DNA from 2 places in the Demequina pilifera genome. Region 1 is predicted to be linked to the other one. Evidence: riboswitches for the same ligand, from Rfam matches in the RefSeq annotation. Region 1 holds a riboswitch; the other holds the start of a gene.
The links. Region 1 has a riboswitch for cyclic di-GMP ahead of ACNI14_RS02495 (hypothetical protein). Riboswitches for the same ligand answer to the same signal wherever they lie in the genome.

Region 1 (14,724 bases):
CGTGCTCGCGATCGCGCCGTTCGACTCGGAGGACGAGGCTGTGGCGCTCGCGAACGACACCGAGTTCGGGCTGGTCTCGTACGTCTACACGGAGTCGCTGGCTCGCGGGCAGCGCATGATCGACTCGCTCGAGACCGGGATGATGGGGCTGAACGTGGGCGTGGTGTCGAACGCCGCGGCGCCGTTCGGCGGCTGGAAGGCCTCCGGGCTGGGCCGCGAGGGAGGCGCCGAGGGCATCCACGAGTACCTCGAGACCAAGTACACGCTGACCCCGGACCCGGCGGCCTGACCCACTCCCCCTGTCCGGCACTGGTTGACGCCTACCGCCGGTCTCGACCTCCTGTCCGGCACTGGTTGTCGCCTATGCCCAGAGTCCGACCGGTGGTGCACGCGCGCGATCAGGCCTGCAAGGATGCCTGCGAGCGCTTTCGAGCGAACACGATCGCACCGATCACGGCTGCCAGCGCCGCGAGGACCACGATGGCGATGACGACCACGAGCGGCACACCGTCGTCGACGGTCGCCTCAGCGGTGGCCCCCGCTTCCGGGAACGTGAGTTCCGCTTCGATCGACCGCTCCTCCAGCCCGCTCGTCACCGTGACGTCGGCGCGCCATGGGCCATTCGGCAGCAGGGGATCGAGGTCCACTCGCATCGGCGCGCTCTCCCCGATCCCCAGAGTTGTCACAGGTTCGGTGCTGAAGGGGCCGGCCGATACGCCGCCCGGGCCGTCCGAGAGACTGACCTGCGCGGTCAGGTCGAGGGCCCTCTCACCGGAGTTCGTCACGGTGGCCTCGACGGAAGGCGAGCCATCGTCAGTGCGCGATGCCGTCAGCCCACCGATGGTGAAGTCCGATACAGGAGCGGTTCCCTCGCCGACCGAAAGGTAGATGCGTATCCCCACGCGAGTGACCGCGGTGACGCCGCCACTCTCGGGCGCATCGGTGACCTCGGCCCAGATGACGCCGTAGTGCTCGCCCACTGTCGCATCGGCGGGCACGTCGATCTCCACGTCGACCTCGGCCTGTTCCCCAGACGCCAGCTCAGGCGCCGAGGGAGAGACCGCAATCCAGCTGGAAAGTTCATTCTGCGTGGCCTCGGGCTCGCCCACAAAGTTGCCGTCGGCAATCTGAGCGGCTGCGGGGTAGACCGTCACAATCGTGGACTCGCCCGTGCTGTTGGACACCTCGACACGACGCTCGATGACCGTGCCCGGAGCGACGTGGTCGATGATGTAGACGTTCGCCCTCGGGTTCTCTGCCGTGGCCACCGGGGCATCCACGAGGCGGATTCCGACGCCTCCGGACGGCTCGTCCTGCGACTCGGCGGCAACGCCCCACGCACCGGCGGCCGGGACAAGAGCCCCGGCCGCCAGTGCGAGCGCGATCAATGCTTGACGCAAAGCGGTCCTCTGCCTCAGAGCACGGAGGTCGTGACGGTACCGCTGTAGGTTCCGTGAGTGCTGCTCGCAGGCAGCACGACGGTGAGGGTCGGGTTCCAAGTGGCCGTGTTGTTGCCCTTGACCCCCGTGGCCGTGACGACGTCGCCGGCGGTCGCGGTGATGACCATGGGCTCGAGGGTTCCAGCAGCCGTGACCTCTCCGGTCTTGCTCACGGTGCCGGTCGCATACTTCACTTCGGTGGACTCCGTGGCCATAGCAGGGTCGACGTCATTGTTGGAGAACACGGTCGTGGCTGCGGCGGCGGCCCAGCCAGTGACGCCTCCGCGGTCATCCGTGACGACGACGTTGCCCAGGGCACCGCTCACTTCCGTGGCGCCGGACTGTCCCACCGTCAGGGTTGCGCTCCCTTCCGCGGCGACAGAGAGCGTGCCTCCCTCGAGCGAGAAAGTTGTCGTGGTGTCCCCGGCAGATGCGGAAACAGCAGTGGCTCCGACAAGTGCGGCGGTGGCGATGCCAACACCAATGGTGCGAGTGATTTTTTGCATGGTAATGCTCCCTCTGTGGTAGCCCGGCCGACCGCGTGGGTCCCGTCTGCTTTGCGTCCCCGCCTCGCGACGGGTTTGCCTTTTTCACTACCCCGATCGGTTGACCGGGTGGGTAGGCCGTGCTGGCCATGCGAGCGACTGTAGGTGACTTCGGACGCGAAGCAGACACGAGCACGTGCATTCTTAGATCTCGCCCGCTTAGTGGCTTTTGCCGCCTCGTCGGTTGCGGCTCCGTGTCGACCACCGACGTCATGGTCCACATACCTCGTTGGTCCTGGTCAAGTAGTGGATGGCTCACGGTGGCGCAGTCGCGGCGCGAGGACCACGTGGAGGCTGGCCCACCGCGGTTTTGCGCAGAAGGTTCGGAGTGTCGCTTTCGTCACTGCGATAGATGCGGCGCCGGAATCCGGGCCATCCCTCGCACCCACTCCCAGCTTCGCACCGCGATATCGGCGGAGCGTCGGATCTGGCGCGCTCGGGAATCCCGGAGGACCGTGAGTGCCGGACAGCGCGACGAAACCTGCCACAGGCGACAATGAGTGCCGGACGGGGAGGTTGGGGGCGGCGGCGGACCTTGTGAGGGGCCGAGTGCGCTGTGCCATACTCCCCAGCAAGGGAGACACCATGACCGCGACACCGCTCACCACCGGGCCCGATGCCGCGCGCCGCTCACGGCGCCTGCGCACCACGGCGACCCTGGCCGGCGTGGTCCTTGCCGCATCGGCCCTCACCGCCTGCGCGACCGCAGCCCAGGAACCCGCGAGCACACCCACCTCCCAGTCCTCGACCACGGCGTCCCCGACCACGGCGTCCTCGACCACGGCGTCCCCGACCACGGCGTCCTCGCCCACGGCCCAGGCCCCGTTCGACGCCGCGGAGACCTTCCTCTGCCAACACCTGACCCTGGATGGCGAGGTGCTCGCCGAGGCCACTCCCGTGGCGGACCTCACCGGTGACGCGGCGGCCATGCTCGACGCGGCCGTGCGCGACGACGGCACGCCGCTGGAGCTCGAGGACCCGGACGCCTGGTATCTCGGTCAGCTCAGGGAGGACGGCATCGTCATCATGAGGCCGCCGTCTGCGGAGTTGGCCGCGCAGGAGGACCTGGGCAGCACCTACCGCGAGTTCCTCGAGGTGCGTCGCGTCGAGGGCGCATCCAACATCCCCGACGGCTGGTACGTGATGGCCGGGGGCGGCTGCAGCCTCACGATCGACCTGGGCGACCTCACCGTCCCCAGGGTGGAGCTTGACCCGGCGAACCCTCCCACCGCGGACACCACCGAGCTGCACCTCCTCGTCACGGAGGTCGGCTGCAACTCAGGCCGGCCCGCGGACGGACGCATCGAGCTGGTCTCTCACACGGAGACCGCGGCGGCGGTCACGGTGACCCTCGGCGTCGAGCCCGAGTCCGGCGACCAGACCTGCCAGGGCAACCCGCCCACGCCGTTCGTGGTCACGCTCGAGGAGCCGCTGGGCGACCGCGAGGTCATCGACGGCACGCGCGGTGAGCCGGTCACCGCTCCCTAGCGCAACCGCCCCTAGCGCAACCGCCCCTACCGCAACGGGGCTGGCGCACATGGCAAAGGCCCGGCCCAGCCCGAGAATACGAAAGGCCCCGGTCGCAGGACCGGGGCCAGACGAGCCGCCTAAGGGAATCGAACCCTTGACCTATTCATTACGAGTGAATCGCTCTGCCGACTGAGCTAAGGCGGCGTGCACCAAGCGGTGCGGTTTGCCATCTTAGCGGCTCAGCACCGAGTTCCCGAATCCGGCATCTCGCCGTCCACCAAGAAGGCGTCGACCTCGTTGATGATGCACTGGTTCGAGCGCCCATACGCCGTGTGACCCTCGCCGTCGTACGTCAGCAGCGTCGCGCCCAAGCGGTCCGCCAGGGACTCCGACCACCAGTACGGCGTCGCCGGGTCGTTGGTGGTGCCGATCACCAGCATCTGCTCCGCGGTCGCGGCCTCGTCGAGCGACGTGATGTGCCGATCCGCCGTCCACGGCCACGCGTCGCAGCCCGCCCCGCTCGCGAACCACCAGCCGAACGTGGGCGACGCCTCGAGCATCTGAGCGCGGAAGTCCTCGACGTCGTCGATGGTCCACTCGTCGCCGGGGACGTCGTCCAGGCAGCCGATCGCCGTGAACGCCCACGTCGAGTTGTTCGCGTACTCCCCCGTCGTCCCGTCGCGGTCCAGGTAGAAGTTCGCCAGCTCGTACATGATCGACGCGTCACCCGAGCCGGCCACCTCCGCGAGCGCCTGCTCGAGGAACGGCCACGACGCCTCGTCGTACAGCGTCACGACCACTCCGTACACGAACAGGTTCCCGTTCACGCCCCACTCGGTGCCCGACGGATACGGCTCCTCGAGCGAGCGCTCCATCATCGTGCTCAGCTGGGACTTCATGGCGTCGACCCCGCCCGCCAGCGGGCACGAGTTGCGCTGTCCGCACCAGCGCAGGAAGTTGGTGAGGGCGTTCTCGAAGCCCTCGGCCTGCCCGCTGGCCTGCTCCGCGGACGGCAGCAGGAAGTCCACAGCGCCGTCGAGCACCAGCCGGCCCACGTTCTCGGGGTACAGCTCGGCGTAGGTCGCGCCCAGCTGCGTGCCGTACGAGAATCCGAGGAAGTTCAGCTGCTCGTCGCCCACGGCCGCGCGGATCACGTCCATGTCGCGCGCCGCGCTGACCGTGTCCACGTTCTCGACGACGGCGCCCGACTCGACGCGGCACAGGGCGGCGAAGTCGGCGGCCGCGGCGTTGGCCTGGTCGAGGTCGTCCTGCGTCTCGATCACCCGGTCCGGGATGTAGTACTCGTCGACCTGCTGATCGGTGCCGCACTGCACCGGAGTCGACGCGCCCACCCCGCGCGGGTCGAAGCCGATGACGTCGTACGAGTCCAGCAGCGCGTCTCCCGCCGAGACGACGAACGGCTCCGTGAGCCCCAGCCCCGAGCCGCCCGGGCCACCCGGGTTGATGAGCAGCGACCCCAGGCGCGCATCCTCGTCCAGCGCCCGATGCCGGTTCAGGGCGACCTCGATGGTGTCGCCTTCGCTCTCGCTCCAGTCGAGCGGCACCTGGATGGTCGCGCACTCGAGGTCCCCGCACTCGCTCCACTCGAGCTCCTGGTCGTAGACGTCCGATGCGCCAGTCGCCCCAGGCGCGGGCGTCTCCGTGGACGTGGGGTCGGGTGCGGCATCGTCCGGGGAGACCTGCGTCTTGTCCGGCGTGCACGCCGCGAGGGCGAGCACGGCGACGGCCGATGCGGCGACGAGGCGGGCAAGGGCGGGCACGCGACGAATCATGCGCCTAGCCTAGGCGGCGGCGGTGACTGCCCGTCTCGAGACTGCGCTGACGCGGCGGCGTTGGCATCCCGCGGGGCCTCCTGCCGGCGCCCCTCCCGCGTCGCGCCCCGGCTGGCCGTGACCCTAGGCGCTGGCCCGGGGCCGCAGCGCGAGCGCCATCGCCTCGAGGGCGAGCACCGGCGCGACGTTGCCCGCCAGCCGCTCGCGGGTCTGGCCCAGCGCGTCCAGGCAGCGCATGGTCTCCGCGAGGGTGGTGCGCCCCGCGAGGCCCTCCACGTGGCCGCGGTGGGACTCGTTGACCAGCGGCACCGAGGCGCCCACCTGCACGCACGCGACGTCCCGGTACAGAGACATCAGGTCCACGATGGCGCGGTCGAGCACGTCGCGCTTGAGGCGTGTGGCCCGGCGCTTCTGGTCCTCCTCGAGCTGCTTGACCTGGGAGCGGAGCGCGGGCGGGAGCCGGCCGCCGTCGTCGGCGCCCAGGGTGCGCAGCAGCTCGTTGCGCTCCTCGACGTCGCGCTCCTCGGTCGAGGCCTTGGCATCGGCCTCCGCAACCGCGGCAAGGTCGGCGGCGGCCAGCACCGCGTCGCCGACTCCCCGGATCTCGGTCGCGAGCGCGAGCACCTGGTCGCGACGGCCCCGTGCCGCGGGGTCGCGCGCGAGGCGCCGCGCGATGCCGATGTGGCTCTGCGACGCGTACGCGCACTGGCGGGCGAGATCCGGGTCCACGCCGTCGCGCTCGACCAACAGCTGCGCGACCACCTCGGGGTCGGGCACCCGCAGCCGCACGTGCCGCGAGCGCGAGCGGATGGTGACCGCGACGTCCTCGGCCGACGGGGCGCACAGCAGCCACACCGTGCGCGGCGGCGGCTCCTCGATGGACTTCAACAAGACGTTGGAGGTGCGTTCGGTCATGCGGTCCGCGTCCTCGATCACCATGACGCGCCACCGCCCCTCGCTGGGGGACGACTGCGCGGTCGCGATGAGGTCGCGCACCTCGTCGATGCTGATGGTGACCTTCTCGGTGGCGAGCAGCGTCACGTCCGCGTGGGCGCCGCTGAGCGACGTGGTGCACGCGCGGCACGTGCCGCAGCCGCCCTCGTGGCACTGCAGCGCGGCGGCGAAGGCGCGGGCCGCGTACGACCGCCCCGACCCGGGCGGGCCGGTGATGATCCACGCGTGAGTCATCGCGGCGGGGTCGGCGACCGCCGCGCGCAATGGCGCGATCGCGACCTCCTGGCCCACCACCTCGTCCCAGACACTCATGGCGCGACGCTCACGGCGTTCCCCAAGGTTCGAGCCCCTCCGCCTGGTTGGGCGAAGACCCGGCCCGCGCATCGGCCGTCCAGAGGCCTGAGCGAGCCATCGCATCGGCCACTGCCCGCGAGACGTCGCTCGCGACGTCCTCGATGGCGCGCGAGGCGTCGATCACGGCGTACCGCGCGGGCTCGCGCGCGGCGAGGTCGAGGAAGGCCTGACGGATCAGCGCCGCGTGCTCCCCCGTCTCGCGCTCCACGCGGTCGAGCTCCCGCGCCATGCGCCCGGCGGCGGGCTCCATGTCGAGCACGATGGTCAGGTCCGGCAGCAGATTCTCGGTGGCCCAGCGCGAGATGCGCTCGACCTCGTCTCCGAGCCCGCGAGCGCCGCCCTGGTAGACGATCGACGAGTCGACGTAGCGGTCCTGCACCACCACGGCGCCGCGCTCGATCGCGGGGCGCACCTTGGTGGCGATGTGGTGGGCGCGGTCGGCGGCGTACAGCAGCGCCTCCGCCCGGGGGGCGACGTGGTCGCCGTGCATCACCGCCTGGCGGAGCTCCTTGCCCAGCGTGGTGCCGCCCGGCTCGCGCGTGGTGACCACCTCGAAGCCGCCGCCCGCGGGGGCGCGCAGGTGCCCGGCCAGCAAGTCGATCTGGGTGGACTTGCCCACACCGTCGCCGCCCTCGAACACCACGAAGAATCCGGTCATGCGACCAACCTACCGGCGGGCGCGGACACTGACGGAGCATCGGGCGTCTGCAGCGGCAACCGGGTAGCAAACTCCTTCCCATAGCCGTCGTCGTACCCCGTTGCTAGCGTCGTTTGGACGCGGGCCGCCGAGCCGCGGTCCGCACCCAGGACACCACTGTTGAGGGGAACCCACATGCGCAACGCAGTTACCAGGACGGCCTCCGCCGTCGCCACGATGGCCTTGGGAGCGGCCGCCGTCGCGGGCGGCGCCACCGCCGCCACGGCCGCTCCCGACGAGGAGACGCTCGCCTCCATCTACGTCCATCTCTACGGGCCCGAAGGCGAGAAGGCGTTCGAGGTCGTGGACGTCCCCGTCGGCGGAGACAGCGAGCTCACGTCCGCAGACGTGGTGTACGACCCGGAGAACCTCGATGGCGGGGTCGAGGTCGACGTCGATCTGGACGGCTACCCGGGCGGCATCGCCATCGGCGGCATCGCCGACGAGTTCGTCGCCGCCGACCTGACCGTGGAGCTCTCCGGCGGCTTCACGCTCGGCGGAGCGTACCTGGTCCAGGACGGACTCTACGGTGACGACGTGGACGTCGAGGCAGGCGTCGGCGAGGAGACGTTCCACGCGTACTGGAACGGCGACGCGACCGGCACCACCCTCAACGGCACGACCTACTTCTGGATCTTCGACGCCGACGATTTCCCCTTCATCGACTCGCACGGAGATCAGGCGCTCCCCACCTACACCGAGCACTGGATGCCGATCTACTACCTGGGCACCGAGGGCATCTCGGAAGGCTGGGAGACCCCTCAAGGCTCCTTCGAGTACCGGCCGTACAACCGCACCACTCGCGACGCCCTCGCGGCGTTCTTCTACCGCCTCTACGGCGGGGAGGCCGCCGTCTCTCCCGACGCCGAGCCGTTCATCGACGTCTCCTCGGACCCCGACTCGCCGCACTACAGCGAGCACTGGGAGGCCATCTACTGGATGGCCGAGGAGGGGCTGTCCACCGGCTGGCCCACCGCCGAGGGCGACGAGTACCGCCCCACGGCTCAGATCACGCGCGACGCGGTCGCCGCGTTCTTCTTCCGGCTGAGCGAGGCGACGGGCACTCCCGACAGCGACCCGTTCGTCGACGTCTCGAGCGACCCCGCATCCGAGCACTACTCGGAGCACGCGACGGCCATCGCCTGGATGCACGCCTTCGGGCTCTCGGAAGGCTGGGACACGCCCGCCGGGGCCGAGTACCGGCCCACCGCGAAGGTCACCCGCGACGCGATCGCGGCGTTCATCTTCCGCGCCGAGGTCATGGTGGTCCCGGACATCGTGTGATCGCGTCGCGCATCCCGCCGCACACGACGAAGGCGCCGGTCCCCTCCGCGGGGGCCGGCGCCTTCGGTCGTCTCGGCGTCGTCCTCACCGCCCGCTCACATCTGGCTCACAGACGGAGCCCGCTGCTCCCAATCGCCTGCGCGACCCCTCGGCCGGTTGTTAGTTTCGAAAGCGTGGCCGCGCGCATGTGGGCGGCCGCGATTCGCCATCGAAGCTGAGGGGAATGAACATGAGATCCATCGCCACCAGGACAGCCGCAGCTGTCGCCACCATCGCCACCGGGATCGCCGTATCCGCAGGCGGGGCCACGGCCGCCACCGCGGCCGAGGCGGAGGAAGGCTCCGTATCCATCACGGTCGAGCTGGGCAACCCGAATCTCCTCACCGACCAGGGGCCCATGGTGTTCTCCGTCGAGGACGTGCCCATCACCGAAGACCCGGAGCTCACGGCAGTCAACCGGGTCTCGAACCCCACCGGGTACTGCGGCGACATCGAGGTCGACGTCGAGCCGGTCAGCAAGGCCGTCACCATCACCAGCGGGGACGGCTCCTGCGACTTCGAGACCGCAAGCATGTCGCTGGAGATCACTGGCGACTCCGTCGTCGGCGGCGCGATCGTGGGGTCGGACACCCTGTTCGCGGAGGAGACCACCCTCACGCACTACGTCTACGACCGCGTGCTCTACGCCGAGTGGCAGGTCGACGGACCCGCCGGTGGGCTCAACTGGGCCAGTCTCGACGGTGCCGCCGACTTCTCATACGCCCACTCGGATGAGCACCCGTTCATCGACGTCCACGGCGACATGGCGAACCCGGCCTACAGCGAGCACTGGGCCCCCATCGGGGTCCTGGGCGTGATCGGCATCGTGCAGGGCTGGGGCACGCCCGACGGCCAGGAGTACCGGCCGTTCGAGCGGGCCACGCGTGACGCGCTGGCGGCGTTCCTCTACCGCGCCTTCGGCGGCGAGGCCGTGGTCTCGCCCACGGCCGAGCCGTTCGTCGACGTCTCCTCCGACCCCGACTCCCCGGACTACAGCGAGCACTGGGAGGCCATCTACTGGATGGCCGAGGAGGGGCTCGCCGAGGGCTGGGCCGTCGACGGCGGCCACGAGTACCGTCCCACCGAGCAGATCACCCGCGACGCGGTGGCGGCGTTCCTGTTCCGGTGGAGTGACGCAGCCGCGGCTCCCGCCGACGATCCGTTCGTCGACGTGTCTCGCGACACCACCTCCGGCGACTACTCCGAGCACGCGGAGGCGATCGCCTGGATGAGCGACAGCGGCCTGTCCACCGGCTGGGACACCCCCGACGGGCCCGAGTACCGACCCTTCGAAGAGATCACCCGCGACGCGATCGCGGCGTTCCTCTTCCGCGCAGAGTCGGTCATGCCGGTGGTGCGTTGACCGCACCCTGCACGCAACGAAGGCGCCGGTCCCCTTGCGGGGCCGGCGCCTTCGTCGTGCTACGTGCCCATCAACCTGCCTAGGTGCGGCCGATGCGCGGGCTGGGCGAGCGCATCGGCGCTACTTCTCGCCTGGGTAGACCACGCCGATCTGGGCGCGGACCTCGTCCTGAATGCGCATGATCTCGAGCGAGTCGTCGAGGGTGTGCAGCGGGCTCTCGGTCTTGCCCGCGGCTACCAGGCGCGCGACCTCGGCGGCCTGGTACTGGAAGCCGTTGTCGAACACTCCGTCGTAGGTCCACGAGGTGCCGTCGAGGCGGAACAGCGTGAACGTGGTGGGCGTGTAGAACAGGCCGTCGATCTCGATCGCGCCCTCCGTGCCGCCGATGTGCGCGGTGCCCGGCGTGCGCGCCTCCATCGTGGTGGTGAGGCTGGCCTGCGCGCCGTCGTACTCGAACACCATCGACACCTGGCCGTCGACGCCGGTGTCGCGCAGGCGGCCGACCGCCGTGATCGTGTCCGGCACGCCCAGGATGTCGTGAGCGAAGGCGATCGGGTAGACGCCCAGGTCCAGCAGCGCGCCGCCCGCGAGCTCGGGGCGCACCATGCGCTCGACGTGGGTGAGCATCTGGCCGTGGTCGGCACCGACGGAGACGACCTGGCCGATCTCGCCGCGCGCGATCGCCGCGCGCACCGCGTACATGTGCGGCAGGTGGCGGGCCCACATGGCCTCCATGACGAACACGCCCTTGGCGCGGGCCGCGTCCACGATCAACTGCGCCTGCGCCTCGTTCTGCGTGAAGGACTTCTCGACGAGCACGTGCTTGCCGGCCTCAATGGCCAGGAGCGCGGGCTCGTGGTGGTTGTTGTGGGTGGTCGCGACGTAGACGATGTCGATGCTGTCATCGGCGAGCATGTCCTGGTAACTGCCGTAGGCGGCAGGGATGCCCTTCTCGTCGGCGAAGGCCTGCGCGCGCTCCAGGCTGGAGGCCGATGCGACCGCCACCACCTCGGACTGCGTGTACTGGGTCACGGCGTCCGCGAGCTTGCGGGCGATGCCGCCGGCGCCCATGATCCCCCAGCGGTAGGCCGGGGCCGCCATCGGGTCCGGGCAGATCGCCGTCTGGTCGTAGGTGGGCGTGGAGTGGGTGTCTGAACTCATGCCGCCAGCCTAGCGATCCCTCTCTCCGTGCCTCCCACCACTTCTGCACACACCTGATGAGCCTGTGACTCGTGGGGCCCGTGTGGCTGCACACCCGCCGCTGCTCTCCCACCCGTCACAGCCGTGTGCAGAAGTGGACGACCCAACCGCCGGGCGTCGACGTGCGAACCTGTCGCATGAGCACTATGTCCCCCTCCACGCGCGTGCTGGGCGTGGTCGCGATCGTCGGCGCCGTCGTGTGGATCGGCACCGTCGCGGCGTTTCACCTGATCCGCCCCGACCTCGCGCCCGGCGACGCGTACATCAGCAACTACGCGCGCGGCGACTGGGCGTGGGTGATGCAGGCGGCGTTCCTGATCAACGCGGCGGGCTGGGCGGCGGCCGGGTTCGGGCTGCGGCGGGTGCTGGCTCCTGCTTCTGGAGCCACCGCGCTGGCGGTGCTCGGGGCGCTCGCCGCCACCGGGATGGTGCTCGCCGGTGTCTTTCGAGCCGATCCGCTGGGCACCACCGATCCCTCTCTCGAGGGCCTCATCCACTCCCGCACCGCTGGCCTGGCGTTCCTGTGCTTCATCGCGATCGGCTTCGTGGGGTGGTGGGCAGCCCGCCGCGCCGATGCGTGGCGCGACTGGGCTGTCCCGTCACTGGCATTCGGCTTCACCACGCTCGTGCTGTTCGTGACCTTCAACGCCTGGCCCGCCGTCGCGGGAGGCGGGTTCGGGTGGTGGCAACGCCTGCTCGCGGCGGTGGTGATCCCGGGAGCGCTCGCAGCCGTTGGGTGGCGCCTGACCCGCGACGCACCCCAGGAGGAGTTCGCGACCCAGCCGCACGCGCATCTGCCGGCCGAAGTCCGCCCCGCGCCCTGAAGCGTTCCTCACGCACATGTGGACCGAGTGACCCGTGGGGCGCCTGCGCATGCCCCACCAGACCCGCTCGTCCCATCCGTCACAGCCGTGTGAGGAACGCGACGTAGTGTCGGCGGCTGGCGGCGGGCGGACCGCGCGAGGAGTAACGTCAGAGGTATCAGGCACGACCTCGAGAGAGGGGGCCCAGATGACCGGCACCGACGCAGGTCCACGCAGGTCGCAGCGCGTGCCGCTGTCGGCATCGGCCTTGGGGCTGGGCGCGATCTACGCGACGCTCTTCTGGCTGCTCGTGTCGCTGGCCTTCCACTGGATCCGTCCCGAGCTCGAGCCGTGCTGCAGCTACATCAGCCACTACGGGCACGGCGACTACGAGTGGCTCATGCAGGCGGCGTTCGTGGTGTTCGGCTTCGGGTGGATGGCGGCCGCGATCTCGTTGCGGCGCGCCCTGCGCGAGACGCGCGCCGGCGCCGTGCTGCGGACGCTGTTGCTCGTCGTGGGATTCGGGCTGCTCGTCGCCGGAATGTGGCGCACGGACGAGTTCGGCTTCACCGGCGACCCGACCCCCGAGGACGTGTTCCACAAGATCGGCGGCCTGGTGGCGTTCAGCGCGCTGATCGTGTTCGGACTCCTCGCGGCGTGGCTCTTCCGCGGCACACGGCTGCAGGGCCTCACGGTCGCGCACCTGGTGCTGGCGCTGGTGACTCTGGGGCTGCTGATCGCCTTCACGATCGCGCCCACGGCCGACGCCGACGGGTTCGGCTGGTGGCAGCGGGCGCTGACCATGGGGGTGATGCCCGGCTGGCTGATCTGGCTGGGCTGGCGGCTGGCGCTGACGGCAAGGGCCGACGCACGCCGCGCCTCAACCTCCTCCACCAGGCCGTCCTGAACATCCTCAACCCCGACACCCCGGTCCATCCGGCCGATGCGCGGGCTGGGCCAGGCGAGTCCGCTCGCCAGATGTTCGGGAGGGTCCGCACAGGGCAGTCAGTCGGCCTCGCCCAGGTAGACCCAGGTCTGGTGGGCATCGGCGTTGTCCAGATCGCTGACCGCACTCGTATCCACGCCGTCGATCACCAGGAACACGGCACCGCCGATCTCCGGAATGGGCTCGACGTAGGCGCAATCATCGCCGCGCAGCGGGTCGGTCCCGCCCGAGCGAAGTTCGTAGTCGCCGACCCACTCCAGGTACGGGTCTTGAATGCCCGCACTGACCTCGTCGGCCACGAGCCAAGCGCCGTGACTCAAATACCAAGTCCCGACATCGGTCGACTTCGTCAACACCGGCTCAGCTCCCCAGAGCTCTCCGGTGAGATCCTCGGCGACAACCGGGAGCTCCACCGTGTACTGGGGGTCGCTCGCGCTGGGGCGACCCGCAGCACGCAAGTCCGCGAGCGGCGAGCATCCCGGCTGTGGACGCTCGACCACGAAGGCCTGGTACTCGTCGTCTTCGGGCGCCTGCAGCTCCGCCGAATCCACCACACCCGGCGTCGGCTCGGGACCCGCAGAGGCACCGCCCGTGGGCTCCGGTGACGACGTGAATTCGTCGCGGCTGGGCGCCTCCGTGGTGTTGGCCGGCTCGTTCGGGTCGAAGACGATGGTCGCAAGCAGCACACGCTCGCCGAGCGCCACCCTCTCGCCGCGTTCGGACCCTCCCCAGAACTGTGTCACCAGCAGCGTGTCCATGGGATCGCCGTGCTCGAGTTCCAAGAGCTCCTCGATGGTGAACTCCGAGCCTTCACACAGGCCCTCACGCGGGATCGACCCGCCACCTGATCCTTCCATGAGGCCGTCCCAGGAGGCGCTCAAACTCGAGCCGAACGCGTGCCCCACGACGGTGTCGCCGTCCATGAGCAGAGATACGGTCTCGGTGCCCACGAGCTGGCCCCCGATCGCGCCGTCCCAGGTTGCTTGGTTGGGATCCCAGCCCGTCATGATTCCGTCCGGGTCGTCCGAGTTCAGCGGCCGCGGCTCGGCGGTAGGCGTGCCGACGGTTTCGCCCAATGTCGTCAGCTCCGCCTCCTGGTAGATCTGCCGGCCAAAGGCGTCCGGGTCGTGCACCGTGACGCCAGGCTCGAGCGACAACTCGTCCCCGCACATCACCTCGTCCCCACCGTTCAGCATCACGGACGGCTCCTCGATGGGATAGGCCTCGGGGTCTGCACCCACCTCGTAGCGCCACGGCCCCGCGTTCACCGCGTCGTCGGGCCCAGCAGGCTCCGACTCCCCCGGTCCCGCCAGCGGCAGCACGAGCCACCCCGCCACGCCGATCGCCGCCACGCCCAGCGCGCCGACCCCTGCCTGAGTTGCTGCCCGGCGCCGCCGACCGCGTGAGATGCCGTGGACGCTCGAGGCGACGACCGCATCGGCCGAAAGGCCAGGCGCCACTGCCTCGCCGTGCCGCCGTGCCGCGCTGCGAAGCGCGTCGTGGAAGTCGCTCATGGCTTGCTCCTCTCGACGACGGGCATCCGCTCGGGATCCTCGTCGCTCACCCCCAGCACGGGCGCAAGCCGCTGCCTGCCCTCTGCCAGGTACTTCTTGACCGTGCCGTCGCTCAGATGCATCGCGATGGCGATGTCCGCGACCGTGAGGTCGTCGTAGAACCGCAGCGCGACGGCGGTGCGCACGCGCGGCGGGAGGGCCGCGAGCGCGCGGCTGATCTCGTCGTGGTCCTCGACGTCGTCGGCATGCTCGTGGGGATCGCTCGAGGCGACCTTGGGGATCAGCCGCCGCCACGTGGCGTCGCGGCGGATCCCGTCGATGTG
Region 2 (14,724 bases), 120 kb from region 1:
CGCCCTCGAACTCGATCACGAAGGGGTAGGCGGATTCGTCGCGCCACTGGCGCCTCTCGCGGCGGACGAGCGTGCGGAAGGTCCCGGACGGCTCAGCGCCCCCAGGCGGGGCGGTCGCCTCCCATTGCTGCAGCCAGGCCCTGTTGCTCTGCCTCAGGTGCCGCCACTCGTACTCCTCGTGCCGTGCCAGCGTGCGCAGCGTGAGGTCCCCCGACGCGACGACCGGCGGGCGCATCGGCTAGCCACCCCACGAGGTGCACTCGACGATGTCCCCCGGGTGAATCACGCTCTCCTCCGGCCCCGACCACACCAGCGCATCGGCCCTCGCGAGGTCCGTGAGCGCGAGCGCATCCGCTCCCACGGGCGTGACCGCCGGCAGGTCGTGGTCCTCACGGTCGACCACCACCGGCATCGCGGTCACGACTCCGGGCGGCACGACCCAGCGCTTGCGCACGCGGGCGCGAAACACCGGGCGCTCGACGTCGGGGTGCCCGCACAGCACCCGTAGCGCCTGTCGCACGTAGGCCTCGAACGCGAGCGCGGCGCCCGCGGGAGCGCCCGGCAGTGCGATCACGGGGATGTCGCGCGACCCGGCCGAGATCGACCCGAGTCCATGCCGGCCCACCGGGCGCAGCTGCAGGTCCACGGTCTCGAAGCCGCCCATGCGCGCGAGCACGTCCGCCACGGTGTCGTGCACGCCGTCGGACAGCCCGCCGGTGGTGATCATCACGTCCGCGCGCACCAGCTGGTCCTCGAGCGTCGCGCGCAGCAGCAGCGGGTCGTCCGGCACCGCGCCCACGCGGTACGCCTTGGCACCGGCCTCCAGCACCAGGGAGGAGAGCATGTGGGTCGTCGACTCGGGCACACCGCCGCCCGGGCGCACCGCGCCGGGCTCGACGAGCTCGTCTCCCACCGCCATGATCACCACGCGCGGGACCGGCCGCACGTGCAGGCGCGAGCGCCCGAGCGCGGCGGCCACGGCGATCTGCCGGGGCCCGATGCGGGTGCCGGCTCGCACGATCACGTCGCCGGCCGTCGCGTCGAAGCCCGCGGGGCGGACCCCGTCGCCAGGGTGCACCGAGTGCGCGATGCCCACCCGCGCGACGCCCTGGTCGGTGTCGCCCAGGGCGACCACCGCATCGGCCCCTATGGGCACCGGGGCGCCCGACGGGATGCGCGCGGCCGCGCGCGGCACGTGACGGCGGGGGGAGCGTGAGTCGAAGCTGACGTCGTGAGAGACCGGAAGCCTCACGGGGTCATCCGGCAGGGCCGCAGCGACGTCGGCGCTCGCCACCGCGTAACCGTCGCGTGCCGCGATCGGCACCGCCGGCATCGCGGAATCGGCGACCAGGTCCTCCGCGAGCGTGGCCCCCGCCGTGTCTCCCAGCAGCACGTCGAGCACCGGACCCGGGGCGAGGGCCTCCGCCACGGCGGTGCGATGGCCGTCAAGGCTCCGTACTGTCACGCGTGCATTGTCTCGCGCCGCGCCGAGCCCCTGCAACCACCGCGCGCCTGCAACCGACTCGCGCGGGCGCCGTCTGTGAGGCACTCGACACGGCGCGTTCACGTTTCTTTGAGACACTGGTGGGCATGACGCCGCAGTCGCACTCCACCCGAGCGCCAGCCCCCGAGGATGTGAAGGCGCAGTTGCGCACTTCCATCCGCAAGGCCCGCCTCCATCGATCCGAGCGCAGGAACGAGGAACTGGCACAGTCGCTGCGAGACCTCGCGCTCGAGGACCCGGCGATCGCCCCGGCGCAGTGCGTGTCCGTGTACGCATCCCGCCCTCACGAGCCGGGCACGCTCCCGCTCATCTGCGCGCTGCACGATCGCGGCGTGAAGGTGCTGATCCCCAGGCTCGGCGACGGCCTCCAGCGGGGTTGGTCGCTCTACCAGGGGGCGGAGGACCTCGTCGAGCGCGCTCCCGGCCGCCCGCCGGAGCCCTCCGGTGAGTTCCTGCCCGCCGACGCGATCCAGGAGGCTGAGGCGCTGGTGGTGCCCGCCCTCGCGGTCGACGCCGAGGGCACCCGCCTAGGACAGGGAGGCGGCTGGTATGACCGCGCTCTCGAGCAGGTTCGCGACGGGGTGCCGATCATCGCATTCACGTTCGCGGCGGAGTTCCGCGGGCCCGGAGAGCTGCGGCTTCCGCGCGAGCAGCACGACGTGCCGGTGCACCGGGTGATCACCCCGCAAGGCACCACCTCTCTTCCCGCGTAGAATGCGCCCATGCCCACTTACGTCTACGCGTGCCGCGCATGCGGCCACCGCTTCGACGCGGTCCAGTCGATCCACGACGATTCGCTCAATGCGTGCCCCGAGTGCGAGGGCGCGCTGCGCCGCGTGTTCGGCACCGTCGGCGTGACGTTCAAGGGCTCGGGCTTCTACCGCAACGACTCCCGCGCCGCGGCGAAGGAGTCCTCGGGCTCCTGACGGCCCGCAGGCCGCTCACCAGTGCGGCGGCCGCTCCCGCTTGATCTCGTCCTCGCGCGAGTCGCCGTAGCTGCCGCCCCATCCCTCGTCGCGGTCCTCCGAGGCGCGCGTGGGGATCAGCGGCCGGTCAGTTCCGCGTGCCCGATCCTTCGCGCTGCGCGCAGGGTTCGTGCCGCCCTGCTTCTTCTGCTGCCTCGGTACGTCCTCCTGCTGGCTCGGTGCGGCCGATGCGCTCGTGGCCACCTTCGGCACGCCAAAGCCCAGTGAGGGCTGGGCGGGCGCGGCGGGGGCCTCTTCGTCGTCCTCGTCCTCGTCCTCGGGCTCGGGCTCGGGCTCGGGCTCGGGCTCGGGCTCGGGCTCGGGCTCGGGCTCGGGCTCAGGCTCAGGCTCAGGCTCAGGCTCAGGCTCAGGCTCAGCGGATTCTGCGCCCTCGGCGTCGGCGTCCGGTTCGTCAGCCTCGACGTCGTCCTCTTCCTCGTCCTCGTCGAACTCGAGCATGCCCGCCACCTCGACGGGCGCAGACTGCTCAGCCCCCGCATCGGCCGTCGTACCGGGCGCGCCGTCAGGCGCGATCGCGGGAGCAACGCGCAGGGACGCGGTGACGGCCTCGGCCTCCGTGGGCGCGCTCTGGTCGAAGAACGCCTCGTCGGACTCCTCGGCGGGAGCCGCGATGTCGATCTCGAGCGACTCCTGGACGTGCGCGGGCCCGCCGCTGTCGAGGGCGGAGGTCACCTGCTCCGCGGCCGCATCGGGATCCATGAAGACGTCCAGGGTCCACAGCGGGACCACAGTCCAGCCCAGCGACTCGAGGGACGTCCGCTGCCACCGCACGCGGTCGCGCAGCGACGCTGAGCCCGCGGGAGCCGCCTCGTCGGTCACCACTGCCACGCGGTATCCGCGGTCGTGACGCCCGCCCACGGCCATGGGCACCGCATCGGGCCCGTTGCCGTAGCGGACGTGCACGCCGAAACCGTCGAAGCGCAGGCGGTTCGCGACGTCGGAGAGCAGCCAGTCGCTCGGCGCGGGCTCGGGCCGCTCCGGCGCGATCGGCTGCTCCGACCCGGCCTGCAGAAGTTCGCGGAGGTCCTCGACTCCATCGCCCTCGTCGCCCACCGCGGGCAGGCGCTCCGCGGCGATGGCACTGAACACGGTGACGTAGGCGCGCGAGGCCACCAGCGCCTGCACGAGCGCCTGGCGTCCCCACGGCTCGGACAGCGCGCCCAGCGACTCCGGCACGTTCCCCCGCGAGTCGCGGGCATAGCCGAGCGAGATGACCACCTCATCGACCGCGTGACCGGCCGCGTCGCCCATCACCTCGACGGGGACCGCCGCCGCGAGGCGCGTGCTGCGCTCCTTGAGCGCCTCGGCGAGGCGCGCGGCGTGGAGGGGGTTGCCCGCGACGACCACGAGCTCGCGGCGTGGCAGCGAGTCGAAGGCCCGGGCCACGTGCTCCGCGACGGCCGCGACCTCCGCGCGCGTCGATTCGACGGAATCGGCCCTCGCGACGGGGGAGCCGACCCCGTCGACCATGCGCAGCTCGAAGCGGCTCTCGTCTCCCGGCGCCGGCAGCGCCTCGATGCTGCGGCCGTACGCGGCGCGGGCGAGCGCCGCAGTCACGCGCACATCCCGACCCTGGGGCAGGGCGTGCAGGGTGACGTGCGGCAGCAGCGCGGCCAGGGACGCGACGGCGGACCTGGTGGCGGCGTGGGCGTCCCCCACGACCACCACCTGCTTGGCACGGGCGAGGGTGGGCACGAGCTCGGCGAGCGCGAGCGACTCCGAGGCCACCACCACCGCGATGTCGAAGGCGCGGGTGGGCGGCGCGAGGCGCGACACCTGCTCTGCCTTCGCCACGACGACGGGTCGCAGGGCCGCGGACAGCGCGCCGAAGTCCCGCCACAGCTCCTTGATGGAGGCGTCCGCACCCTCGACCAGCGCGGCGAACAGGTCACGCGCCAGGTCCGGGTGGCGAGCGATGGCCGAGCGGCGACGCTCCGCGGCCGCGCGCATGAGCGGCCCCACGCGCGCGCCGGAGAAGGCCTTGTCTGACGCACGGAAGTGTTCGACGGCTGCGCCCAGCGCCCCGTAGTCGGTGAGCGAGGGGTCCGTGCGCACGATCGCGTCGAACGCCGCGGCCCACCACGCGAACTCGAGGTCCCGCCGCACCTGGGCGTCGGACGCATCGCGCGCACGCAGGTCGTCGATGAGCGGCCCCAGGCCTGCGGCCACGGGGTCGATCTCGAAGGGTTCGCCGGCGTCCGTGTCGATGGTGCCGGGCAGCCCCTGCGCGAGGCGGTCGAGCTCGCCGACCATCTCGTCCCACGGCACGGCCGCGAGGTCCTCGTCCTCCACGACCATGTGGACGGTCGGCGCGAGCGTGTCCCACATGGCCGATGCGTCGGCGACGCGCTCGGCGAACACGTCGTAATCGTCGGGGACCGTGGGCCATCCGCCCGCGGAGCAGTGCGCGCGCCAACGCAGCGCGAGGTCGTGGGCGCGGACCAGGTCCTCGTGGAGGGTGTCCTTGCCGCGGCCGGGCCGCAGCAGCTCCACGGCGCGGCGCACGAGCGCGCGGCGATCGCGGCGCGGCATGTCGACGTGCCGGGACGAGCCGTGGGGGGCCGTCGCCGACACGAGGTCGTGCAGCGAGCGGTGGAACACGGCTGGCGAGAAGGTCTCCAACACCTCGCGGAGCGCCTCGAACATGCGCACCTGGTCGAACCAGGCGGCCATCGACACGGCCTCGTCGACGCCCGTCTCGTGCGCGGCGATGGCCGCCTCCGCACGCATCTTGGGTATCGCTCGGCCCAGCAGCGTCGCGAGCGCCTCGTCGAGGCCCGCACCGTCCTCGGGATCCGCGTGATCCGCCCACCAGGACTCCGCCTGAGCGCTGGGAGCGTCGTCCTCGACGGGAACCGCGGCCGGCTGCTCGTCGTCGGGCCGCAGCGCCGCCACGAGCGCGGCCGAGACGGAGGCGAAGCCGTGGTCGGCGACCACCGCGCCGGCTTCCTTGCTGAGCCTCAGCGCCGTGCCCGGGGCGAGATCGGCGGTGGTGAGGCGCACGATCGCCTGCACGGCCTCGAAGACGCTCACACCCCACGGGCGATGCGAGCGGTGCAGCGCGTCGAAGCGCCGATGCAGGTCCCCGCGCGCCCGCAGCAGGGTCTCCCCCGCCGCGCGCAGGCCGTCGTCGTCCACCTGAGGCGTGCCCATCGTGATGGACTCGAGAAGGCGCGCCCGCGCATCGGCATTCCAGGCGGGCACGGTGCCGTCGATGACCAGGTCCTTGGCGCCGAGCGCGCGCACCCGGTCCGTGATCGCGCGCAGCGCTCGCTCCTGGCCGCCGACCACGGCGACGGTCTTGCCCGAGGCCGCGCCATCGGCGGCGATCGCCGCCGCCGTGCCGACCACGTCGGAACCGGGAGGGGCCTGGAGAAAGACGTCCCGGCCGGTGGCGATCAGGTCGAGGGCTGCGAACTGGACGTCGTCGAGGTCGCCGATGCCGCGCTCGGCGAAGGGGTCGCGATCTCCACGCGGGAAGGCGGGCAGCGGCTCGCCGAGCTGCGCCTGAGCGTCATGGTCACCCGCGGCCGCGGCCAGCACGGTCGACCCGGCGATGACGGGGTCGCAGTCGTCGAGGTCGTCGAGCAGACGCTGCTCAGGGTCGTCGAACGCTCCCAGCAGCAGCCGATCCACGACCTCGAGATCGTCGCCGAACAGGTCGGTCAGGCCCCGCACGTGCTCCCACAGCGGGCGCGGGTCGAAGTCGCGCCCACCGGCGACCGCGGGCAGCGCCGTGTCCCCGCCGGACTCGCCCGCGCGTTCGCGCACCAGCGTGGTGAAGACGGGATTGACGTGGACGTCGTCGCGCAGCGTGATCTGCACGTCATCGGTGCGGTGGCGCTCGAGCCCGACGGGCCGCATGAGCAGCGGCATCTCGACGCGCTCTCCGCGCTCAGTCCACGCCACGGTGCCGACCACCAGCGCCGCCGTCCAGGCCCCGGTGGCGGCGCGCACGCGCTCCGCCTCCTGCAGGATCAGCCGGCCGCGGTGCAGGCCCGACTCGCGGACCTGTGGGTCGCGCAGCAGAGAGGAGATGGCGGTGGGGCGATTCGCGAACAGCTGCGCGAGGCCCGAGGGGTGGCCGGCGCGGATGTCGACCAGGCTCGCCTGGGTCGCCGCGAGGTCCCTGAGCGGGGACACGGTCGCCCGGTCCTGGAGCTGTTCGCGCCACTCTCGGAGGGCGTCGGCCACGAGCGCGCGCCCGATGTAATCCACCACTCCCCCACGGTATACGTCGGGGTGCGGGATGCCTCGCCACCACGCCGCCCGTCAGGGCGGCACACGGGCGGCCCGCGGCGCCAGAAACGAGAACAGTGCGCGCCCACTTGCACAGCCGGCGCGCACCGTCACCGGGATTGTGGACCTCCGCGAGCGCCGCGTCAAGCCGGCTCTCCGCGCCCGAAGGCTGCGGGAGCCGGCCTGCGCCACGCGCCGCCCTCAGGTCACAGCGAGAAGGCCGCCTCGAAGCCCGCGTTGATGGCGTCGCCGACCTTGGCGGGACGCACGCAGTCCCCGACTGCGACCACGCCCGGCCTGTCGGCGAGCGCCGTGGGCAGGGCCGTCTCGGGCCGCACGCCGAATGCCGAGATCACGGTGTCCGCGGCCACGTGCACCGGCCCATCTGGGCCGCCCACCTTGACGCCGGACTCGTCGATGCTGGTCACGGTGTGTCCCGTGAGCAGCGTGATGCCCGCCTCGGCGAGGTCCCTCAGGAGCGTGATGCGGTTGATCATCAGCAGGTCGCCGGCGATGCCGTCGGCCATCTCGACGACCGTCACGTCGTGGCCGTTCTGCGCGGCCTCGAGAGCGAAGTCAGCCCCCGACAGCCCTCCTCCGCAGACCACGATCCGCTTTCCGAGTGCCGCGCCGAGGTGGGCGTCGATCACGTCGACCACGTTCGGACCGTCGATGCCCGGAATGGGCGGCGCTATCGGGCTCGAGCCGGTGGCGAGGATCACCGCGTCCGCCTCGGCCAGCTCGGGCGAGTCGTCCCGGATCTCGGTCTCCAGGTGGACGGTCACCGGCAGGTCGCGAAGCTGGCGCTCCCACCAGAAGATCATGGAGCGCAGCTCCTTCTTGAACTCCGGCGTGGCCGCGGGCCACAGCACTCCGCCCAGCTGGTCCGACTTCTCGTATACATCGACGGTGTGGCCGCGCAGCGCCGCGACGCGCGCGGCCTCGAGGCCGGCGGGTCCCGCACCGACGACCACCACGTGGCCAGGCGACGATGCGGGGGTCAGCACCCGCTCCCGCTCCATCCCCACCATCGGGTTGACGGCGCAGCCGAGAGCCTTGCCCAGGAACGCGTTGCCCACGCACATCTGGTTGCAGCGGATGCACGGACGGATGTCCTCCCGCCTGTCGTCGGCGAGCTTGTTGGTCCACTCGGGGTCCGCGATCAGCGCCCGGCCGATTCCAGCGAATTCCATCTCGCCGGCAGCGATGGCCGACTCCGCACGCTCCGGCGTGAGGTTGCCGCACCCCAGCACGGGAATCGTGAGGACCTCCTTCATGGCCGCAGCCGCGCCCATCATGCAGTTGTCACCCAGGTAGTACGGCGGGAACACGTAGTCCATCGCCTCGTACGAGCCCTCGTCCGCCATCATCAGGTCCAGGCCGGCGGCCTCCAGGATGACGGCGATCCGCTTGGACTCGTCAGCGGTGCGACCGCCTTCGTATCGGTGGTCGACCGAGAGGCGGAAGCTGACCGGCAGCCCGGGAGCCCCCTCCTTGACGGCGGCGATGATCTCCGTCGCGAACCGGCAGCGGTTCTCCACGGACCCGCCGTACTCATCGGTGCGGCGGTTCCACTGCGGCGACATGAACTGGTCGATCAGGTAGCCCGTGTGGCCGTGGATGTCGATGGCGTCGATCCCGGCTGCGGCGCAGCGCTGCGCGGCCTCGCGGAACCTCTGCACGATGATGGCGATCTCCTCGAGGTCGAGGGGACGGCACAGCACCGATGGGTCCAGCCAGTGAGGGTTGTCCGAGGCGGAGATGGGCGGTCGCTGGGGATCGATGTTGTTGATGTTGCGGCCGAGCCCCGCGGTGAGCTGGACGGAGATCGCTCCGCCGACCGCGTGCACCGCATCCGCGAGGGCCTTCAGGCCCGGAATGGCGGCGTCGGAGTCCACTCGCCCGAGCCCCTCGTTGATGACCTCGTAGTCGTCGGTGACCGCGTTGATGCCAGTGACCACGAGCCCTGCTCCGCCTTCGGCGCGCGCGGCGTAGTACGCGACCTCACGATCGGTGAGGTGGCCGTCGTGATCCCCCATCTCGGTTCCCATGGGGACCATCACCACGCGGTTGCGAAGCGGGAGGCCCGCAAGGGTGGTGGGTTCGAGAATGTGAGCGTACGGAGCCGACATGGCGTCCTCCTACAAGCGGCGGTGGGTGTGGTTCCTCCACGCTATGAGCAGCTCCATCGCCGCTGACGGGACGAACGTCCCCACACATCCGTCGGGCACATGCCTGGGGACGGCTCAGTCGGCGTCGGCGTGCGGGTGGGTGCCTCCCCACGCCGCGTCATCGGCCTCCACCATCTCGACCAGCGACGTGCGGCCGTGACGGTCGGCGCTGTAGAGCACGGACACGCCCCGACCACTGCGCTTGGCCTCGTACATCGCCGTGTCGGCGGCGGCGACGACCTCATCCGAGTTCGCGAAGCCGTCCGGTCCCACGGCCACGCCGACGCTGCTCGTCACGGTATAGCGGTGGTCCCCGAACTCGTGGGGCGGTCGCAGCCCGTCGCTCACGCGGTGCGCGACGGCCAGCGCCGCCTCGCCCGAGGCGACCTCATCGAGCAGGACGAGGAACTCGTCCCCGCCCACGCGAGCGGCGGTGTCGCCTGCGCGCAGTTCGGCCGTGATGCGCCGGGCCACCTCGACCAGCACCTGGTCGCCGGCGGCATGCCCGTGGCTGTCGTTCACCGTCTTGAAATCGTCGAGGTCCAGGAACAGCACCGCGAAACCGCTCGTGCGCCTGTCCGCGACGCTGAGCCGATGGTCCAACCGATCCCACAGGGCCGCGCGGTTCGACAGCCCCGTCAGGTCGTCCTGCATCGCTCGGCGACCGAGTTCTCGACTGGCGCGCGCGAGCTCCGCCGTGCGGTCCGCCACGCGGCGCTCCAGCTCTTCGTACGACGCCTCGAGCTCCTCCCCCAGCGAGTTCACGCCCGCCGCGACCGCGTCGACGAGGTCGCCCGTGCGACCGACGGAGGCGCGGGCGTCGAAGTTCAGTGCCGCCAGCTCTTGGATGACCTCCACCACCTCCTCGAGGCGGCGCTCCCTCTCGGACGCGCCGTCCCCGTCCGGCGGCACCGCGCGGGTCATCACACCACGTGCTCCCTGAGCCAGGCTTCGGCCTCGGCCCTGTCTTCGAACAGACGGACCGGCACCTCCGGCTTGCTCACGTTGATGAAGAACGTCGCCATCATTCGACTCAGAGGATTGCCCACGATCAACGCGACAGCGGACACGATCCCTTGCCTGCGGACGTACTCCATCCGCGCCGCGCGGTCCTGGGGACCCGCGTGCGTCGTGTCCACCAGCAGCGGGGCGGCTTTGCCGCCGGTGAGCTCGGTCATCGCCTCGATCGTCGCAACCGCGTCCTCGAGGCCCGAGGGGACGTGCGGAGCCCACTCGATCTCCACCAGGCCGTCTGGCCGAAGCCAGATGCGGAACTTGTCATGGGTGATCTCGGGATGCTCGCCGGTCATCGCGTCACGACCTGGCCGAGCACGCCGGTGCCGGCAATGGTGGTGCGGGCACGGCCTCGAGACTGAGGAGTCGAGGCGGCGGCAGTGCGGCTCTCGGACGTGGCGTTCACAGTGGTTCCCTTGTTCGGTGGCCCGGCTGACCCCGTGGGTCCCGTGGCTTTGCGTCCCCGCCTCGCGACGGGTTTGCCTTTTTCGTTGCTCTTCGCACTATACGCCCGGTTCGCCGCGTCTCAACGGGCTCCGATGTGAGATGCGACACCCTCACTGCTCGGCGACGCCTCATGGTTCTGTGAACGGAACCAACACCTGGTGCGCCTGGGCAGATTCGAACTGCCGACACCCGCTTTAGGAGAGCGGTGCTCTATCCCCTGAGCTACAGGCGCGCGGGACACCGACCAGGGTACCGGCACCCGCGCACACGGAGGAATCTCACCACTTCGCGTGCACGTGCTCCCGGATGCGCTCGTTGTAGAGGTGGGCGAGTGCGGCGAGGGTCTCCTCGTCGAACTCGGGCATGTCCGCCGCCGCGGCGTTCGACCGCGCCTGCTCGGGCCGCGAGGCGCCGGGGATGATCGTAGAGGCGCCCACGGCGCCGATCCACGCGAGCGCGAACTGGGCCGTGGTCCAGCCCTCGGGAGTGAGCTTGGCGACCTCACGGGCGGCCTCCACTCCCACCTCGTACGGCACGCCCGCGAAGGTCTCGCCCACGTCGAACGCCGCGCCGTCGCGGTTGAAGTTGCGGTGGTCCTTCTCGCCGAACGTGGTGTGCTCGTCGTACTTGCCGGTCAGCAGTCCCGAGGCCAGCGGGACGCGCGCGATGATGCCCACCCCGTTCTCGCGTGCGACGCCGAGCACGTGCTCGAGCGGCTTGCGACGGAACACGTTGAGGATGATCTGCACGGTCGCGATGTCCGGATCCCGCAGGGCGTCGAGCGCCTCGTCACAGGTCTCGACCGATACGCCGTAGTGCTCGATGCGCCTCTCCTGCTTGAGGGTGCGGAGGTCGTCGTAGGTCTGCGGGTTCGCGAACACCTCCGACGGTGGGCAGTGCAGCTGAACCAGCTCGAGCGTGTCGACGCCGAGGTTCTCGCGCGAGCGGTCGGTCCAGCGGCGGAAATTGTCGAGGGTGTACTGCGACGCCTCGTGCGGGTCAGCGCGGCGGCCCATCTTCGTGGCGATGGTGATGCCCTCCGCGCCGCGGTCCGCGACGAAGTCGCGCAGTGCGCGCTCCGAGCGGCCGTCGCCGTAGACGTCCGCGGTGTCGAAGAAGGTGACGCCCGCATCGGCCGCCGCGCGCAGGATGTCCTGCGCCGTGTCGTCTGCGACGTGAGACCAGTCGGCGCCCAGCTGCCAGCAGCCCTGGCCGATGAGAGAGATGTCGCGGCCGAGCCGCGGTACGAATGAGGTGCGCATGTCTCCACCCTAGGGGTCACCATGGGGTCCGTGCGACCCGGCAGCGGCCGCCACCTGACGCAGGCGTCGCGGCGGCGCCGGACGCGGGTCCTGGCGCACGCGACGCGAAGACGCCGGTGCCCCGGCAACGCGAAGAGCCGCCGCTGCCCGAAGGCGGCGACGGCTCTTGGCGTGTGCGGAGGGACTAGCCCGTGACGCGCACGTACGTGGGGTTGCTCTGCCAGATGCCACGGAACTGGATCGTCTTGCCGTGCGTCGGCGCGTCGATCTGCAGGTTCGGGCCGGCGTAGATGCCGACGTGACCCGGCGAGACGATGATGTCGCCCGCCTGGGGGGACGAGACGCGGGTGCCGACGTTGTAGTAGGCGCCCGACGAGCGCGGCAGCGAGATGCCGAGCTGGCCGTACACGTACGACGTGAAGCCGGAGCAGTCGAAGCCGCCAGGTGCGGCGCCGCCGGAGACGTACGGGTCGCCGACGTGCTTCGCAGCCTCGGCGATGACCGCCGAGCCCGAGATCGCGGCCTTGACGTTGGTGGACTGGGCGACGGGGCGCGCAGGCGAGGACGAGGAGCTCGAGCTGGTCGAGGAGTTCGCCTGGGGGGCGGCCACGACAGGCTCGGGCTCGGGCTCCGGCTCGGGGTGCGCTGACACGTCGATGTCCGGCGTGCTCACGTCGAAGTCGGCATCGTCGGAGGCGGTGACCTCGCTGGCGACGGCGGCCAGATCAGCGGAGGCGGCGTCGGCCTCCGTCTCGATCGCAAGAGTGTTGGGAGTGACGGAGTCGACCGTCATGTCCTGGGCGACGAGGGCCGCAGCGGCGGCGCCCGTCAGGGGGACCACCACAAGGGCGGCACCAGCGGTGGCAGCCACCGCACGCGTCCTGGCGCGCATGTATCCGTTCGTCAAAATCACGTTCCTTCCGCACCTGCGGTGCGTTGATGTTCCCTGGCCCAGCGAGTGGAACTCCGAAAAGGTTCCAATGCCATCTCCGGGGCCTGCGGTGTCCTGCTCTTTCGTGTTCTAGTCGACCATGTTACCAATTCGTGATGATTCGCCAAGTCGAGGGAGGCCGAAGAGGTGTCGCGCAGCGTCTCGAGACACGGCCACGGACCCCGTCGGGGAGGTCACGATGACCTCGTCGTCCTCGAGCCCGACCTGCACCGTCGCTCCTGGTACGAGTCCTGCGCGGATCGCCTCCTCGAGGAACCCCTCGGACGCCTGCGGGTTCTCCCCGATGCGCGTGACTGTGACTGTGGTCACTCCCGAAATTGCTGCCGTCTCAAGCGAGATCGAGGCCGAATCCGGGGCTTCCGGGTCGTCAAGGACGCCGAGCTCGGCCAGCGCCGGGATGGGGTTGCCGTAGGGCGAGAAGCGGGGGTTGTCGAGCACCTCAAGCAGCCGCCGCTCGACCCGATCGCTCATCACGTGCTCCCACCGGCACGCCTCCTCGTGGACGTGCGCCAGCTCGAGGCCGATCACGTCGATCAGCAGCCGCTCCGCGAGGCGGTGCTTGCGCATCACGCGCACTGCGGCGTGCAGCCCGGCCTCGGTCAGCTCCAGCCGGCGGTCGGATGACACCACGACCAGACCGTCGCGCTCCATCCTCGCGATGGTCTGCGACACCGTCGGACCCGAGTGGCCCAGCTGCTCGGCGATGCGCGCGCGCATGGGCGTGACGTCGTCCTCGATCAGCTCGTAGATGGTCCGCAGATACATCTCCGTGGTGTCGATGAGGTCGCTCATGCCGAATGCCGACCCAGCCCCCGGTACTCCCAGCCCGCGGCGATCCACTTCTCTGCCGGCAGGCAGTTGCGGCCGTCGATGATGCGGCGGTGGGCCACCAGGTCACCCACCACGGCGGGGTCGAGATCGCGGAACTGGCGCCACTCCGTCGCGACGATGACCAGGTCGACATCGCGGACGGCGTCCTCGGGCGAATCCGCGAAGTCGAGGGTGGGCCACACCTGCGCGGCGTTGGCCATGCCCTCGGGGTCGTGCACGCGCACGTGCGCGCCAGCGAGGTGCAGCTGACCGGCGACGTCGAGGGCCGGCGAGTCGCGCACGTCGTCGCTGTCGGGCTTGAACGCGGCCCCGAGCACCGCGATCTTCGCGTCCACCAGGCTGCCGCCCACCTCGCGCTCGGCGAGCTCCACCACGTGCTGACGGCGCCGCATGTTGACGTTGTCGACCTCGCGCAGGAAGGTCAGCGCCTGGTCCACGCCCAGCTCGCCGGCGCGCGCCATGAAGGCGCGGATGTCCTTGGGCAGGCAGCCTCCGCCGAAGCCGAGCCCTGCGCCCAGGAACTTGCGGCCGATCCGCTCGTCGTATCCGATCGCGTCGGCGAGGTCCTTGACGTCGGCGCCGGTCGCCTCGCACACCTCCGCCACCGCATTGATGAAGGAGATCTTGGTGGCGAGGAAGGCGTTCGCGGACACCTTGACGAGCTCGGCGGTCGCCAGGTCGGTGACGACGATCGGGGTCTCACGCGCGAGCGCCTGGGCGTAGACGCGCCGCGCGACCTCCTCGATGCGGCCGGGGTTCTCGAGATCGACGCCCAGGACCAGACGGTCGGGACGGAGCGTGTCCTCCACCGCGAAGCCCTCGCGCAGGAACTCGGGGTTCCAGCCCAGCTGGGCCTCGTCACCGACGGGCGCGAGCTCGCGCACGCGGTCGGCGAGCCGGGCGGCGGTGCCGACCGACACCGTCGACTTGCCCAGGATGACCGCGGGGCGGGTGAGCAACGGGGCGAGGGTCTCGATCGCGGCGTCCACGTACGCTATGTCGGCGCCGTAGCCGCCCTTGAGCTGGGGGGTGCCGACGCCGATGAAGTGCACGCCCGCGAACTCCGCCGCCTCCCGGGCATCGGTCGTGAAGCGGAGCCTTCCCGAGTCGACGTGCTTGCGCAGCAGCTCGGGCAGTCCGGGCTCGTAGAACGGCACGTCGCCGCGGCTCAGCCGCGCGATCTTCTCGGCGTCGACGTCGACGCCGATCACCTCGTGGCCCAGCTCTGCCATGCCCGCGGCATGGGTCGCGCCGAGATAGCCGGTTCCGATGACGGATATGCGTTCAGACATGCTGATCAGGATACCGGTGCGGGTCG

Region 2: linked by a shared signal. The riboswitch ahead of ACNI14_RS01980 (DUF7793 family protein) and the one ahead of ACNI14_RS02495 (hypothetical protein) in region 1 are both predicted to bind cyclic di-GMP.

What each region holds. Positions count from the first base shown of each region.
Region 1 covers NZ_JBMDTW010000001.1:563,967-578,690, forward strand. The annotation lists gene ACNI14_RS02485 (NAD-dependent succinate-semialdehyde dehydrogenase) at 1-289, shown strand, start outside; gene ACNI14_RS02490 (hypothetical protein) at 399-1,388, opposite strand; gene ACNI14_RS02495 (hypothetical protein) at 1,415-1,945, opposite strand; cyclic di-GMP riboswitch class I at 1,960-2,035, opposite strand; gene ACNI14_RS02500 (hypothetical protein) at 2,570-3,472, shown strand; tRNA gene ACNI14_RS02505 (tRNA-Thr) at 3,586-3,658, opposite strand; gene ACNI14_RS02510 (alpha/beta hydrolase) at 3,694-5,247, opposite strand; gene ACNI14_RS02515 (DNA polymerase III subunit delta') at 5,371-6,513, opposite strand; gene tmk (dTMP kinase) at 6,524-7,213, opposite strand; gene ACNI14_RS02525 (S-layer homology domain-containing protein) at 7,388-8,536, shown strand; gene ACNI14_RS02530 (S-layer homology domain-containing protein) at 8,766-9,938, shown strand; gene ACNI14_RS02535 (Gfo/Idh/MocA family protein) at 10,059-11,099, opposite strand; gene ACNI14_RS02540 (DUF998 domain-containing protein) at 11,276-11,962, shown strand; gene ACNI14_RS02545 (DUF998 domain-containing protein) at 12,150-12,848, shown strand; gene ACNI14_RS02550 (hypothetical protein) at 12,947-14,401, opposite strand; gene ACNI14_RS02555 (RNA polymerase sigma factor) at 14,398-14,724, opposite strand, start outside.
Region 2 covers NZ_JBMDTW010000001.1:440,717-455,440, forward strand. The annotation lists gene ACNI14_RS01945 (GNAT family N-acetyltransferase) at 1-235, opposite strand, end outside; gene ACNI14_RS01950 (molybdopterin molybdotransferase MoeA) at 239-1,465, opposite strand; gene ACNI14_RS01955 (5-formyltetrahydrofolate cyclo-ligase) at 1,591-2,217, shown strand; gene ACNI14_RS01960 (FmdB family zinc ribbon protein) at 2,227-2,430, shown strand; gene ACNI14_RS01965 (PDDEXK-like endonuclease domain-containing protein) at 2,446-6,711, opposite strand; gene ACNI14_RS01970 (oxidoreductase) at 6,936-8,861, opposite strand; gene ACNI14_RS01975 (diguanylate cyclase domain-containing protein) at 8,976-9,824, opposite strand; gene ACNI14_RS01980 (DUF7793 family protein) at 9,824-10,210, opposite strand; cyclic di-GMP riboswitch class I at 10,334-10,408, opposite strand; tRNA gene ACNI14_RS01985 (tRNA-Arg) at 10,518-10,593, opposite strand; gene ACNI14_RS01990 (aldo/keto reductase) at 10,640-11,623, opposite strand; gene ACNI14_RS01995 (C40 family peptidase) at 11,808-12,494, opposite strand; gene ACNI14_RS02000 (metal-dependent transcriptional regulator) at 12,645-13,367, opposite strand; gene ACNI14_RS02005 (UDP-glucose dehydrogenase family protein) at 13,364-14,698, opposite strand.